Regions from separate parts of the Streptomyces sp. NPDC030991 genome, predicted to be linked through region 2. Evidence: riboswitches for the same ligand, from Rfam matches in the RefSeq annotation. Region 2 holds a riboswitch; each other region holds the start of a gene.
What was found. A riboswitch is a leader RNA that binds a small molecule or an ion and turns the genes downstream of it on or off. The one in region 2 is predicted to bind cobalamin.

Region 1 (4,250 bases), on a different contig from region 2:
CCCGCCCCCGACGAGGCGATGCTGATCTCGGGCGGCAGGCGGGGACTTGGGGGAGCGCCGTTCCGCGTCGTCACCGGGCACGGGAAGTTCGTCCTGCCCGTGTTCCGCAAGACCCGCTTCCTCTCCCTCGCCATGAGCGAGGCGGAAGTGGTGGAGAAGTGCGTGACCCGGCAGGGCATCGCCCTGACCGTGCGCGCCGTCATCGCCTTCAAGGTCGGCAACGACCAGGAGTCGATCGTCAACGCCGGCCAGCGGTTCCTCTCCGACCAGGACCAGATGTCCATCCTGACCGGGCGGATCTTCGCCGGCCATCTGCGGTCCATCATCGGCTCGATGACCGTCGAGGAGATCGTCACCGAGCGACAGAAGCTCGCCACCGAGGTACTGGACACGTCGAAGTCCGAGATGGCCAAGATCGGCCTGCACGTCGACTCGCTCCAGATCCAGTCCATCGACGACGGCGACACCGGGTACATCGAGGCCATGTCGCAGCCGCACAAGGCCAACATCCGGCGGGCCGCGCAGATCGCCCAGGCCCAGGCCACACAGGCGTCCACGGAGGCGGAGCAGGCGGCGGCCCGGATGCAGGCCGAGTTCGCGCGGCAGACCGCGGTCGTGCAGGCCGAGTACAGCGCCCAGGTGGACCGCGCCAAGGCCGAGGCCGAGCAGGCGGGTCCGCTGGCGCTGGCCCGCGCCCAGCAGGAAGTGCTGGCCGCACAGACCGAACTCGCCCTCAAGCAGGCCGAACTGCGCGAGAAGCAGCTCATCGCGGAGATCGTGAAGCCCGCCCAGGCGGACGCGGAGCGCATCCGTGTCCTGGCGCTGGCCGAGGCCGAGCGCATGAAGATCCAGGCGGAGGCCGCCGCGTCGTACGACCGGGTCGCCCTCGACCGCATGCTCATCGACCAGCTGCCGCAGATCGTGAAGGAGGCGTCCGCGGGGCTCGCCGGGGCGAACGTGAACGTCCTGAACGGCGCGGACGGGCTCGGCGAGATCGCCGCCGGGCTCGTCGGGCAGGGCCTGACCATTCTCGACTCGGTCCGCAAGAACCTGAGCGGGCAGGAGGGGACGGCGGCGCCGGGTGCGGTGATCGAGCGGTATCTGGGGGCGCCGGCGCCGGCGCCTCGGGCGGGCGATGACGGGCCCGTCGACGTTCGGTGACGCCTTCGCTGGGGCGGGCGGGAGGGGCGGGGTTTGTCTCGCCGGCGCCTCTCGCCGGCCGGCGGGGCGTCGTGTGTGCTCGGGCCCCGGCCCGGGCAGGGGGCTCTCGCCGTGCGGGTGGGGGCTGCTCGGCGGGTGCGGGTCCGCGGTGGTTGCTCGCGCCGTTCCCCGCGCCCCTTACGGGGCTCGGTTCGGCGCCGGATGTGCCTCTCGTCCTGCGGGCGGGGGGCCTCTCGCCGTGCGGGCGGGGGCTGCTCGGCGGGTGCAGGTGCGTCGTGGTTGCTCGCGCCGTTCCTCGCGCCCCTTGCAGGGTTCGGTTCGGCGCTGGATGTGCCTCTCGCCCCTGGCGGGGCTGGGTTCGCGCGGGGGCGCTTTCGCTCTCTCGGGGGTGGGAGCGGGTGGCCGGTACAGTGGGCGGGTCGTCATACGCGCGTGCGAGGGGAAGCCGGTGTGAGTCCGGCGCTGATCCCGCAGCCGTGAAAGCCGGAATGCCTCGGGCGCGTCATGATCGGCTCAGGACCGTCGAGGCATACGGAACCGGAGCCGCCCGGTGCCTGTGTGTGCCGTGCCGCCCGGGTCCCCCGCAGGGAGAGGCACCCGCCCCACCATGAACATTCGCCGCACCGCCGCGCTCGTCGCCGCGACCGTCGTGATCGGCGCCGTGAGCGCGCAGGCCGCGTTCGCAGAGGGTGCGGACAGTGCCTCCCCCTCCCCGAAGGCCGTCGTGCCGTCGGGCCTCTACGGAAAGTCCGACCCCACCTACGACGGCGTGTGGCGGCAGTCCCTCGCCCTCGTCGCCCAGGACACGGCCGGGGTGAAGCCGGCGGAGAAGGCCATCGCCTGGCTCGCCGGGCAGCAGTGCGAGAACGGCGGCTTCGCGGCGTTCCGCGCCCGGCCCGGCGCGGCGTGCGACGCCAAGACGGCCCTGGACAGCAACAGCACCGCCGCCGCCGTACAGGCCCTGGCCGCGGTCGGTGGCCGGGACGGCGAGGTCGCCAAGGGCGTCGACTGGCTGAAGAAGAACCAGAACGGTGACGGCGGCTGGGGCTACAACCCCGGCGGCGCCAGCGACGCCAACTCCACCTCCGTCGTGCTCGGCGCGCTCGCCGCCGCGGGCCAGAAGCCGGCCGACGTGACGTCGGGCCCCGGCAAGTCCGGCCTGGACGCCCTCGCCTCGTTCGCCCTGCCCTGCTCGGACGGCAAGAGCGCCGGGGCCCTCGCCTACCAGCCCGACAAGAAGGGCAGGCTCGCGGCCAACGCCGACGCCACCGCGGCCGGTGTCCTCGGCGCGCTCGGCACCGGCTTCGCACCCGGCAAGGGCAAGGCTCCGGACGCGTACACCTGCGAGGACGGCAGGGCGCCCGAGGACATCGCGCACAACGGCGCCGTCTACCTCCAGAACCAGCTCTCCACCCACCTCTACCTGAAGTCCCAGCTGGCCGGCGCCGAGGACCAGCCCGACTACGGCAACACCGCCGACGCGGTCGCCGCCGTCGCCGCCGCGGAGGGCATCAAGTACACGAAGGACCCCTACGCCTGGCTGGAGAAGAACGCCAAGGGCTGGGCCGCGCAGTCCGGGCCCGCGGCCTACGCCCAGCTGATCCTCGCCGCGCACGCCACCGGCAACGACCCGCGCGACTTCGGCGGCACCGACCTGGTGAGCGCCCTGAACAAGACCGGCCCCGCGCCCGCCTCCGCGAAGTCCGCCGACGACGGCGAGAAGAAGGACGACGAGAGCGACGGCGGCGGCTTCGGCACCTGGTGGATCGTCGGCGTCATGTTCGTCGCCGCCGTAGGCGCCGGTTTCCTGCTCAGCGGCCGCAAGAAGCAGCAGCTGTGACCCGCAGGGGGACGGCCGGGCTCATACTCGGCCTGCTGCTCGCGCTGCTCACGCTCACGGCGGCTCCGGCGCAGGCCGCGGGGTACCGGTACTGGTCGTTCTGGGAGCGGGACGGCGGGTCCTGGACGTACGCGTCGCTGGGCCCGTCCGGGACCACGCCGTCCGACGGTGACGTACAGGGGTTCCGGTTCGCGGTGAGCGCGGACACCAAGGACGCCACGCAGCCGCGCGGCACCGCCGACTTCACCGCCATCTGCGCCGGCACCCCGGCCAGGGACGGCGACAAGCGCGTCGCCCTCGTCATCGACCCCGGCACCGCGCAGGACGCGCCGGGCGGCGAGACCCCGCCGAAGCTCCGCACGGCCTGCGCGCGGGTCGGCGAGGACGCCACCACCGCCGACGCGCTCGCCTCCGTCGCGAAGCCGCTGCGCTACAACAGCAACGCGCTGCTGTGCGCCGTATCCGGGTACCCGCGGACGGGCTGCGGCGAGCAGGTGACCAAGGAGTTCGCCGGGTCCGGCGAGGCCGCGGACACCTCTCCGGCGAAGCCCTCCCCCGCCGGTCCGTCCGTCGGTGTCATCGCCGGTGTCGTCGTCGTCGCCGCGCTCGGCGTCGGCGCGATCTGGCAGGCCAAGCGCCGCCGCGGCTGACGCGATGACCGGCCGTACGCTGCGGGCCCCACAGGCCCACCGTTCCAACGCCGTGCATCCGGGCGCCTGGTGGCTCTGGGCGCTCGGCCTCGGCACGGCGGCCTCCCGCACCACGAACCCGCTGCTGCTGGCTCTCCTGATCGGCGTCGCCGGATACGTGGTGGCGGCGCGGCGGACCGAGGCGCCGTGGGCGCGTTCGTACGGGGCGTTCGTGAAGCTGGGCCTCGCGGTGATCGGGATCCGCCTGGTCTTCGCCACGGTCCTGGGTTCGCCGATCCCCGGCACGCATCTGCTGTTCACGCTGCCCGAGGTGCCGCTGCCCGACTGGGCGCAGGGGGTGCGGATCGGCGGCAAGGTCACGCTGGAGGGCCTGACGTTCGCGTTCTACGACGGTCTGAAGCTGGCCGCGCTCCTCGTCTGCGTGGGCGCGGCGAACGCCCTCGCCTCCCCCTCCCGCCTCCTCAAGTCGCTGCCGGGCGCGCTGTACGAGGCGGGGGTCGCCGTCGTGGTGGCCATGACGTTCGCCCCGAACCTGATCGCCGACGTACGCAGGCTGCGCGCGGCCCGACGGCTGCGCGGCCGCCCGGACAAGGGCATGC
Region 2 (4,250 bases):
TGCCTCGACCATGCGCCGCGGCGGGAGAGCGAGGGCACGGGAGGCTCTGCGCAGCAGCATCTCAGTGAGGGCCTTCGCCGGGAGCGGGCCGAGTGACCCTTGTGAGGGGCCGAACGGCCCCATTCGCGCCCCTCAGAACGCCCCCGCCGCCCGCAGTTCCCGGATCGCCGTCGCGTCGTAGCCGAACTCCTCCAGCACCGCCTCCGTGTGTTCCCCGACCGCCGGGACGGGGTCCATCCGGGGGCGGACGCCGCGCAGGGTCGCCGGCGGGACGAGCGCCCGGACGGGGCCGCCCGGGGTGCTGACGTCGCGCCACCGGTCGCGGCCGGTCAGGACCGGGTGGTCCAGGAAGTCGGTGACGGTGTTGAGGCGGGCGTTCGCGACCTTGGCCTGTTCCAGCAGGGCGACCGCTTCCCCCGCGTCGAGTTCGGCGAAGCGCGCCGTGACGATCGCGTCGAGTTCGGCGCGGTGCGCGACCCGGGCCGAGTTGCGGTGGAAGCGCCGGTCCTCGGCCAGCCCGGCGTCGCCGAGGAAACCGGCGCAGAAGGAGGCCCACTCCCGTTCGTTCTGGACGGCCAGCAGGACCGTGCCGCCGTCCGCCGCCGCGTAGGGACCGTAGGGCGCGATCGTCGCGTGCGCGGCGCCGACCCGCTCCGGCTGGCGGCCCGAGTACGCGGTGTAGTACGCGGGGTAACCCATCCACTCCGCGAGCGCCTCGAACAGCGACACCTCCACCGCGCGCGCGACGCCCGTGTCCCGGCGCTCGTACAGGGCGGTGAGGATGCCCGAGAACGCGTACATGCCGGCCGCGATGTCGGCGATCGCGATGCCGACCTTGGCGGGCGCGTCGGGCGCGCCCGTCACCGACACGACACCCGTCTCGCACTGCACCAGCAGGTCGTACGCCTTGCGGTGGGACCACGGCCCGTCGCTGCCGTAACCGGAGATGTCACAGACGATCAACGACGGGTGACGCTCCGCCAACTCCGGTGCGGTCAGGCCGAGTCGGGCCGCTGCGCCGGGCGCCAGATTCTGCACGAAGACGTCCGCCCCGGCGAGCAGCCGCTCCAGGGCCGCGCGCCCGCCGTCCGTCTTGACGTCGAGCGTCACCGACTCCTTCGAGCGGTTCAGCCACACGAAGTGGCTGGACTGGCCGTGCACGGTCTCGTCGTAGCGGCGCGCGAAGTCACCGTCGCCGGGCCGCTCGACCTTGATCACCCGCGCCCCCAGGTCGGCCAGCTGGCGCGTGGCGAACGGCGCGGCCACCGCCTGTTCCAGGCTGACGACGGTGACGCCCGCGAGGGGCAGGGGGGCGGTGCTCATACGGGTTCCTCCGTGCTCGGTCCGTCTCGTCGTGCCATCGTGCCGTCCTGCCGTCGCAACGCCCCGCGGCGGAGGGTCAACCGCCCTCGGCGACCCGCGCCGACCAGCGCTGTTCGACCCGCGCGAGCCGCCAGTAGGCGATCGCCGCCGCCCACACGAGCACGAACAGGCCGACGATGACATAGCCGACGTTGTCCAGGTCCAGGCCCGCTATCCAGCCGGTCACCGCGTCGGTCAGCGAGAGCTTCTCGTGCAGGACGCCGACGAGCTCGATGGTGCCGATGAAGAACGCCACCGCGATGGAGAGACCGGTGATGGTGAGGTTGTAGAACACCTTGCGCACCGGGTTCGAGAACGCCCACTGGTACGCGAAGTTCATGAACGTCCCGTCGAGCGTGTCGAACAGGCTCATGCCCGCGGCGAACAGCAGCGGCAGGCACAGGATCGCGTACCAGGGCAGACCCGCCGCCGCGCCGCTGCCGGCCATCACCATCAGGGTCACCTCGGTCGCCGTGTCGAAGCCCAGGCCGAAGAGGAAGCCGAGCGGGTACATCTGCCCCGGCCGGGTGATCGACCGGGTGAAGCGGCCGAGGATCCGGTTCATGAACCCCCGGGAGTCCAGGTGCTGTTCGAGCTCCCGTTCGCTGTACGTGCCTTCGCGCATCGCCCGGAAGACCTTCAGGATGCCCAGCAGGGCCACGAGGTTGAGGGCGGCGATGAGGTACAGGAACGTACCCGAGACAGTGGTGCCGACGACGCCGAGGATCTGGTGGGTGCGGGACTCGTCGTTCAGGAGGATGCCGGCGAGGGCCGCGCCGCCCGCGACCAGCGCGGCCATCGCGACGACCACGCTGGAGTGGCCGAGCGCGAACCAGAAGCCCACGGAGACGGGGCGCTTGCCGTCCGCCATCAGTTTGCGGGTGGTGTTGTCGATCGCGGCGATGTGGTCGGCGTCGAAGGCGTGCCGCATGCCGAGCGTGTACGCGGTGACGCCCAGGCCGATGCCGAAGGCCTTGTCGCCGACCTCGTAGTGCCGGGGGACGACGAGGAGGAACAGTACGCCGAACGCGACGACGTGCAGCGCCGCGATCACCGTGATGAGACCCGCTGTGCGCACGGTGTCCTCACGGCGCCAGCGGAAGGTGGGCTCGGGGTGCGGGCCGGTGGGCCGCGCAGGGGAGTTCCCGGGCAGGGTCATGCCTTGATCACGCTCCAGCACCTCGTGGAATCACTTCGTGAGATGCCGCGGCCGGTCTCCTGGCTTACGGGCGTGCCCCGCCGCTCCTGCCTTCCCAGCTGCCTCGCGACAGCCAGTGGCCCGGTGGAGCGGCGTGGTCCCCGCCGGCCCGAGGGCGGCGGAGAACCCGATCACAGTGGCGAGGGCCGCTCCGGACTTGACCCTTGCGGGCCGTCACCGGTCTTCCCGAGCACCACGGCCCGCCCACCATAGACGACGCCTCCCCGGGCGCCGCGGGCGGCTACCGTTGCCGGCGCCCGCGCGCCCGCTCGATCTCCTCGTAGGCCTTGTCCCGGCCCTCCCAGTGGGAGCCCTCCACCGACTTGCCGGGCTCCAGGTCCTTGTAGACCTCGAAGAAGTGGGTGATCTCCAGGCGGTCGAACTCGGGGATGTCCTCGATGTCCTGGATCGAGGCGTGGCGCGGATCGTGGGCGGGGACGCAGAGGACCTTCTCGTCCGGGCCCTTCTCGTCGCTCATCACGAACATGCCGATGGCCCGGCACTCGATGGTGCAGCCCGGGAACGTCGCGTCGGCGGTGAGCACGAGCGCGTCCAGCGGGTCGCCGTCGCCGCCGAGCGTGCCGTCGACGTAGCCGTAGTCCGCGGGGTACTGGGTCGAGGTGAACAGCATCCGGTCGAGCCGGATCCGCCCGAGCTCGTGATCCATCTCGTACTTGTTCCGGGAGCCCTGCGGGATCTCCACGATCACGTCGAACGCGTCGCCGCGCGTCTCGCTGCCGCCCAATGTGGCCTCCTTGCCGCATTGCCGCCCGCTCGAATGCACCGAGTGTGCGCCGTGCGCGGCGCGGGCGGAACCCCCGTGACCGTGGCGGAGCTACTCAGCGCGTGGGGGAGATGGGGAAGACGAGTTCGGGGCGGTCCCAGGCGACGGCCGGCGGGTACGCGGCGGCGGTGCCGGTGCGCAGGGCGCCCATGCCGCGGTAGAAGCCCTCGGCGGGCGGATGCGAGACGACGCGCACGTGGTCGAGGCCCGCGCGGGCGGCCTCCTCGCGCATGTGCGCGACGAGCAGGCGCCCGATGCCCAGACCCTGCGCGTCGTTCGCGACGAACATCAGGTCCAGCTCCGGCGGGGCGAGGACCAGGGAGTAGAAGCCGAGCACGCGGTCGTCGGCCCGGCCGGCCGCGACGAAGACCCGGTGCGCCTCGATGTAGTCGGGCCCCACGCGGTAGCCCGCGACCATCGCGGCGTAGGGGCCCTCGTAGGCGCGGGAGCCGCGCACGAGCCGGGTCAGGCGCTTGGCGTCGCGCGCGGTGGCCCGGCGCAGGGTGACGGCGGGACCGTCGCCGGGGCGCGTAACACTCGGAGTCATACTGCGAGTATCACGTATCCGGGGCGGCGTCAGCTCGTGGGGAGCGTCGAGTGGACCTGGCGCAGGAACGCCGCGTTGTCGGGGGTGCGGCGCAGGGTGTCGAGCAGTGTCTCGTAGGAGGACTGGCCGTCCCTGTTCTGGAAGGCCCGGCGCAGACCGCGTACGCCCGCCGACTCGGCGGCGGACAGCAGGAGTTCCTCGCGCCGCGTGCCGGACGGGGTGATGTCGACGGCCGGGTGGACGCGGCGGGCGGCGAGCAGGCGGTCCAGGCGCAGCTCCATGTTGCCGGTGCCCTTGAGCTCCTCGAAGAAGTAGTCGTCGGCGCGGGAGCCCGTGTCGACGAGGGCGGTGGCGAGGAT
Region 3 (4,250 bases), on a different contig from region 2:
GGCCCTCCAACGCGCGTACGGAGTTGTCGAGTTCGGCGGTGGTCCCGTCCAGGCGCGGGACGACCTCGCGGGCGGCGAAGTCGAGGATCTGGTGGACGGGCGAATCAAGCCCCTCCGGCGTTCGAGGAGCGAGGTCCGGGGCGGGCGAATCAAGCCCCTCCGGCGATTGAGGAGCGGGGTCCGGGGCGGAGCCCCGTGGCGTGAGGCCGGCCGACGCCACCGCGTCCGACACCGCGCCCGGGTCCCAGCCGGCCGCCTCCATGGCTTCCACCAGTACCCGGGCCGACTCCTCGGCCGCATCCGCATCGGTGCGCGTCGCCGCGGACTCGTCCAGGCCCAGCGCCTCCCGCAACCCCGGCAGGGCCTGGTTGCCGCCCCAGATCTGGCGGGCGCGCAGGATGGCGAGGACGAGGTTGACGCGGCCGGCGCCGGCCGGGGCCTGGCCGAGGACGTGCAGGCCGTCGCGGATCTGGGCGTCCTTGATCTCACAGAGCCAGCCGTCGAGATGCATGATGAACTCGTCGAAGCCCTCGTCCTCGGGGCGGTCCTCGACCCCCAGGTCGTGGTCGAGCTTGGCCGCCTGGATGAGGGTCCAGATCTGGGCCCGGATCGCCGGGAGCTTCGCCGGGTCCATGGCGGCGATCTGGGCGTGCTCGTCGAGGAGTTGCTCCAGGCGGGCGATGTCGCCGTAGGAGTCGGCGCGCGCCATCGGCGGCACCAGGTGGTCGATGAGTGTGGCGTGCACGCGGCGCTTGGCCTGGGTGCCCTCGCCGGGGTCGTTGACGAGGAACGGGTAGACGAGCGGCAGGTCGCCGAGGGCGGCGTCCGGCCCGCAGGCGGCGGAGAGGCCCGCGTTCTTGCCGGGCAGCCACTCCAGGTTGCCGTGCTTGCCGAGGTGGATCATCGCGTCGGCGCCGAACCCGCCGTCGGCCGAGGACGCCGCGATCCAGCGGTACGCCGCCAAGTAGTGGTGCGAGGGCGGCAGATCGGGGTCGTGGTAGATCGCGATGGGGTTCTCGCCGAAACCGCGCGGCGGCTGGATGAGGACGAGCAGATTGCCGCGGCGCAGGGCCGCGAGGACGATGTCGCCCTCGGGGTTGCGGGAGCGGTCGAGGAACATCTCGCCGGGCGGCGGGCCCCAGTGCCGCTCGACACCGTCGCGCAGCTCCTGCGGCAGCGTCGCGTACCAGCGCTTGTAGTCGGCGGCCGGGATGCGTACGGGGTTGCGTGCGAGCTGCTCGTCGGTGAGCCACTCCTGGTCGTGGCCGCCCGCGTCGATGAGCGCGCGGATCAGCTCGTCGCCGTCGCCGGAGGCGAGACCGGGGATCTCGGCCGTGTCCCCGAAGTCGTAGCCCTCCTCGATGAGGCGCTTGAGCAGGACGATCGCGGAGGCGGGGGTGTCCAGGCCGACCGCGTTGCCGATCCGGGAGTGCTTGGTCGGGTACGCGGACAGGACGAGGGCCAGCTTCTTCTCCCGCGCCGGGATGTGACGCAGGCGGGCGTGGCGGACGGCGATCCCGGCGACGCGGGCGGCGCGCTCGGGGTCGGCGACGTACGCGGGGAGGCCGTCCTCGTCGATCTCCTTGAAGGAGAACGGGACGGTGATGAGGCGTCCGTCGAACTCCGGCACCGCGATCTGGCTCGCGGCGTCGAGCGGTGAGACGCCCTCGTCGTTCTCCGCCCAGTCCGCGCGGGACGAGGTCAGGCACAGGGCCTGGAGGATCGGCACGTCGAGCTGGGTGAGGGCGCCCGCGTCCCACGACTCGTCGTCGCCGCCCGCGCTCGCCTCGGCGGGGCGGGTGCCGCCGGCCGCGAGGACCGTCGTCACGATGGCGCCGACGGGGCGCAGGGCGTCGATCAGCCCCGGTTCGGGGGCGCGCAGCGACGCCACGTACAGGGGGAGGGGGCGGGCTCCGGCGCGCTCGATCTCGTCGCAGAGGGCGTGCACGAAGGCCGTGTTGCCGCTCATGTGGTGGGCGCGGTAGTAGAGCACGGCGACCGTCGGGCCGTCGGCGGTGGACGCGGCGCGCTCCAGCGGGCCCCAGGTCGGCGCGGGCGCCGGCGGTTCGAAGCCGTGGCCGGTGAGCAGCACCGTGTCGGAGAGGAAGAGGGCCAGCTGGGCCAGGTTGGCCGGGCCGCCGTGCGCCAGGTACTTGTGGGCCTCGGCGGCGATGCCGACGGGGACCGTGGAGGCCGCCATCAGCTGGGCGTCCGGCGCCTGTTCACCACTGAGCAGCACCAGCCGCAGCCCGGCGGCGGTCAGCCGGTCGATGCCGTCCTGCCAGGCGCGCACCCCGCCGAGGAGCCGTACGACGACGAGGCCGACTCCGTCGAGAAGCTCCGGCAGCTCGGTCTCGACGTCCAGCCGGGAGGGGTTCGCGAAGCGGTACGTGACCGCGGCGTCGGTGGTGTCCGCGGCGTGGGCGGCGTGGGCGGCGTTCGCCGCGCGGGCGCTGAGCAGGTCCGTGTCGGATGTCGACAGGAGCAGGATCCGCGACGGCTGAGCGGGCTGCGTGAGCTCCGTGGGGTGCTGGGGCATGCGTCGTCTGGCCTTCCTCGGGGTGTCCGCGCCCCGGGTGGTCGTTGGACGGCGGGAGTTCCTGGCTCACCCTCTTCTCGTAAGAGGGCTCACAGTGGCGGGACCGCGCCGGAATCACACCGGGCTTCCTCCCCTGTCGCCGTCGCGGCGATGGCGGCGGGCCGGACAGGACCGCCGCGGCTCATCGTACGGGGCGGGGGCGTGACCTGGTACGGGATGCCCGTCACAGACGGTGGGTATGCTCCGTCGCATGCCCGCCTCCCCCATACCCGGTGATCCCGGTACGCCCGGAACATCCGGAACGTTCCGGGGTGACGCCTGCCCCGGCGCGCTGCGGCTGCACGCGGCGGACGACGGGTTCCTGGCCCGGGTCCGCATCCCCGGCGGGGTCCTCGACGTGGCGCGGGCGCGGGCCATCGGCGACGCGGCCCGGCGGCTCGGGGACGGCACGCTGCACCTCACGTCGCGGGGCAATGTGCAGGTGCGGGGGTTGCGCGAGGGGTGCGGCGCGGAACTGGCCCAGCTGCTCGGCGCGGCCGGGCTGCTGCCGTCCGCCGCGCACGAGCGGGTCCGCAACGTGGTGGCTTCGCCGATGTCCGGGCTCGACGGGGACGGGTTCGTCGACGTACGCGGGTGGTTGACCGGGGTCGACGCGGAGCTCTGTGCGAGTTCCGTCACTCCAGGGCTCTCCGGGCGGTTCCTCTTCGCGCTGGACGACGGGCGCGGGGATGTCGCCGGGCTCGGGCCCGATGTGCTGCTGCGCGGGGTCGCCGGGGGCGGGGCGGTGCTTGCCGTCGGGGGCGCGGAGTTCCGTGTGCGGTACGAGGACGCGGCGCGGGCCGCGGTTGTCGCGGCCGAGGTATTCGTCGGGGCGGCGCGGGGGGTTGCCGGCCGGCGGGTCTGGCGGGTCTCCGAACTCGGCTTGCCCGGGGGCGAGTTGGCCCGCCTTGTCGCTGCCCGACTGACTGAATCGGGGATCGAGGCCGGCCCCGTCAGGGGCGCGTCCGCTTCCGCCCGGGTCGAGACCAGCCCCGTCAGGGGCGCGGGGGACGCGTCCGCTCCCGCCCGGGTCGAGGTCAACCCTGCCAGGGGCGCGGGGAACTGCGCGACCAGCCACGACGCATCCGCACCCGACGACGAGAGCGCACCCGGCGCCGACGCCGAGGCCACGGGGCTCCGCCCCGGACCCCGCTCCTCAATCGCCGGAGGGGCTGAATTTTCCGAACCCAGCGCTTCCATGCGAGCGACCGGAGAGGCTGAATTTGCCGAACCCGGCACCTCCACGCGAGCAGCCGAAGGGGCCGAATTTGCCGGACCCAGCGCCTCCACGCGAGCGACCGGAGAGGCCGAATTTTCCGAACCCGGCACCTCCACGCGAGCAGCCGGAGCGGCTGAATTTTCCGGGCCCCGCGCAACGGACCGGGCCCTCCGGGTCACCGCCCCCCTCGGATCCATCACCGGCCCACAATGGACCGCACTGACCACGCTCGCCGCCCGACTACCACCCGGGGAGATCCGGTTGACCCCCTGGCGGGACATCGTGGTGCCCGGGGCCACGGCGGCGGACGCCGGGGAGCTGGCCCGGGCCGGGCTGGTGACGGATGCCGCGTCCCCCTGGGCCAGGACGGGCGCCTGCATCGGGCGGCCCGGATGTGCCAAGTCCCACGCCGACGTGCGGGCCGACGCCGAGGCCCGCCACCCGCGCCTGCCC

Region 1: another riboswitch for cobalamin. It lies ahead of ACZ45E_RS06470 (prenyltransferase/squalene oxidase repeat-containing protein); the one in region 2 lies ahead of nicT (Nickel transporter NicT).
Region 3: another riboswitch for cobalamin. It lies ahead of cobN (cobaltochelatase subunit CobN); the one in region 2 lies ahead of nicT (Nickel transporter NicT).

The regions. Positions count from the first base shown of each region.
Region 1 is NZ_JBVIFR010000003.1:65,362-69,611, forward strand. Features, by position in the region: gene ACZ45E_RS06465 (flotillin family protein) at 1-1,161, shown strand, start outside; adenosylcobalamin-variant (AdoCbl-variant) riboswitch at 1,589-1,663, shown strand; gene ACZ45E_RS06470 (prenyltransferase/squalene oxidase repeat-containing protein) at 1,769-3,001, shown strand; gene ACZ45E_RS06475 (SCO2322 family protein) at 2,998-3,651, shown strand; gene ACZ45E_RS06480 (energy-coupling factor transporter transmembrane component T) at 3,656-4,250, shown strand, end outside.
Region 2 is NZ_JBVIFR010000013.1:160,528-164,777, forward strand. Features, by position in the region: gene ACZ45E_RS24580 (CaiB/BaiF CoA transferase family protein) at 133-1,323, opposite strand; gene nicT (Nickel transporter NicT) at 1,400-2,521, opposite strand; cobalamin riboswitch at 2,554-2,773, opposite strand; gene ACZ45E_RS24590 (inorganic diphosphatase) at 2,802-3,227, opposite strand; gene ACZ45E_RS24595 (GNAT family N-acetyltransferase) at 3,400-3,891, opposite strand; gene rho (transcription termination factor Rho) at 3,921-4,250, opposite strand, start outside.
Region 3 is NZ_JBVIFR010000004.1:186,499-190,748, forward strand. Features, by position in the region: gene cobN (cobaltochelatase subunit CobN) at 1-2,539, opposite strand, end outside; cobalamin riboswitch at 2,576-2,730, opposite strand; gene ACZ45E_RS09560 (cobalamin biosynthesis protein CobG) at 2,790-4,250, shown strand, end outside.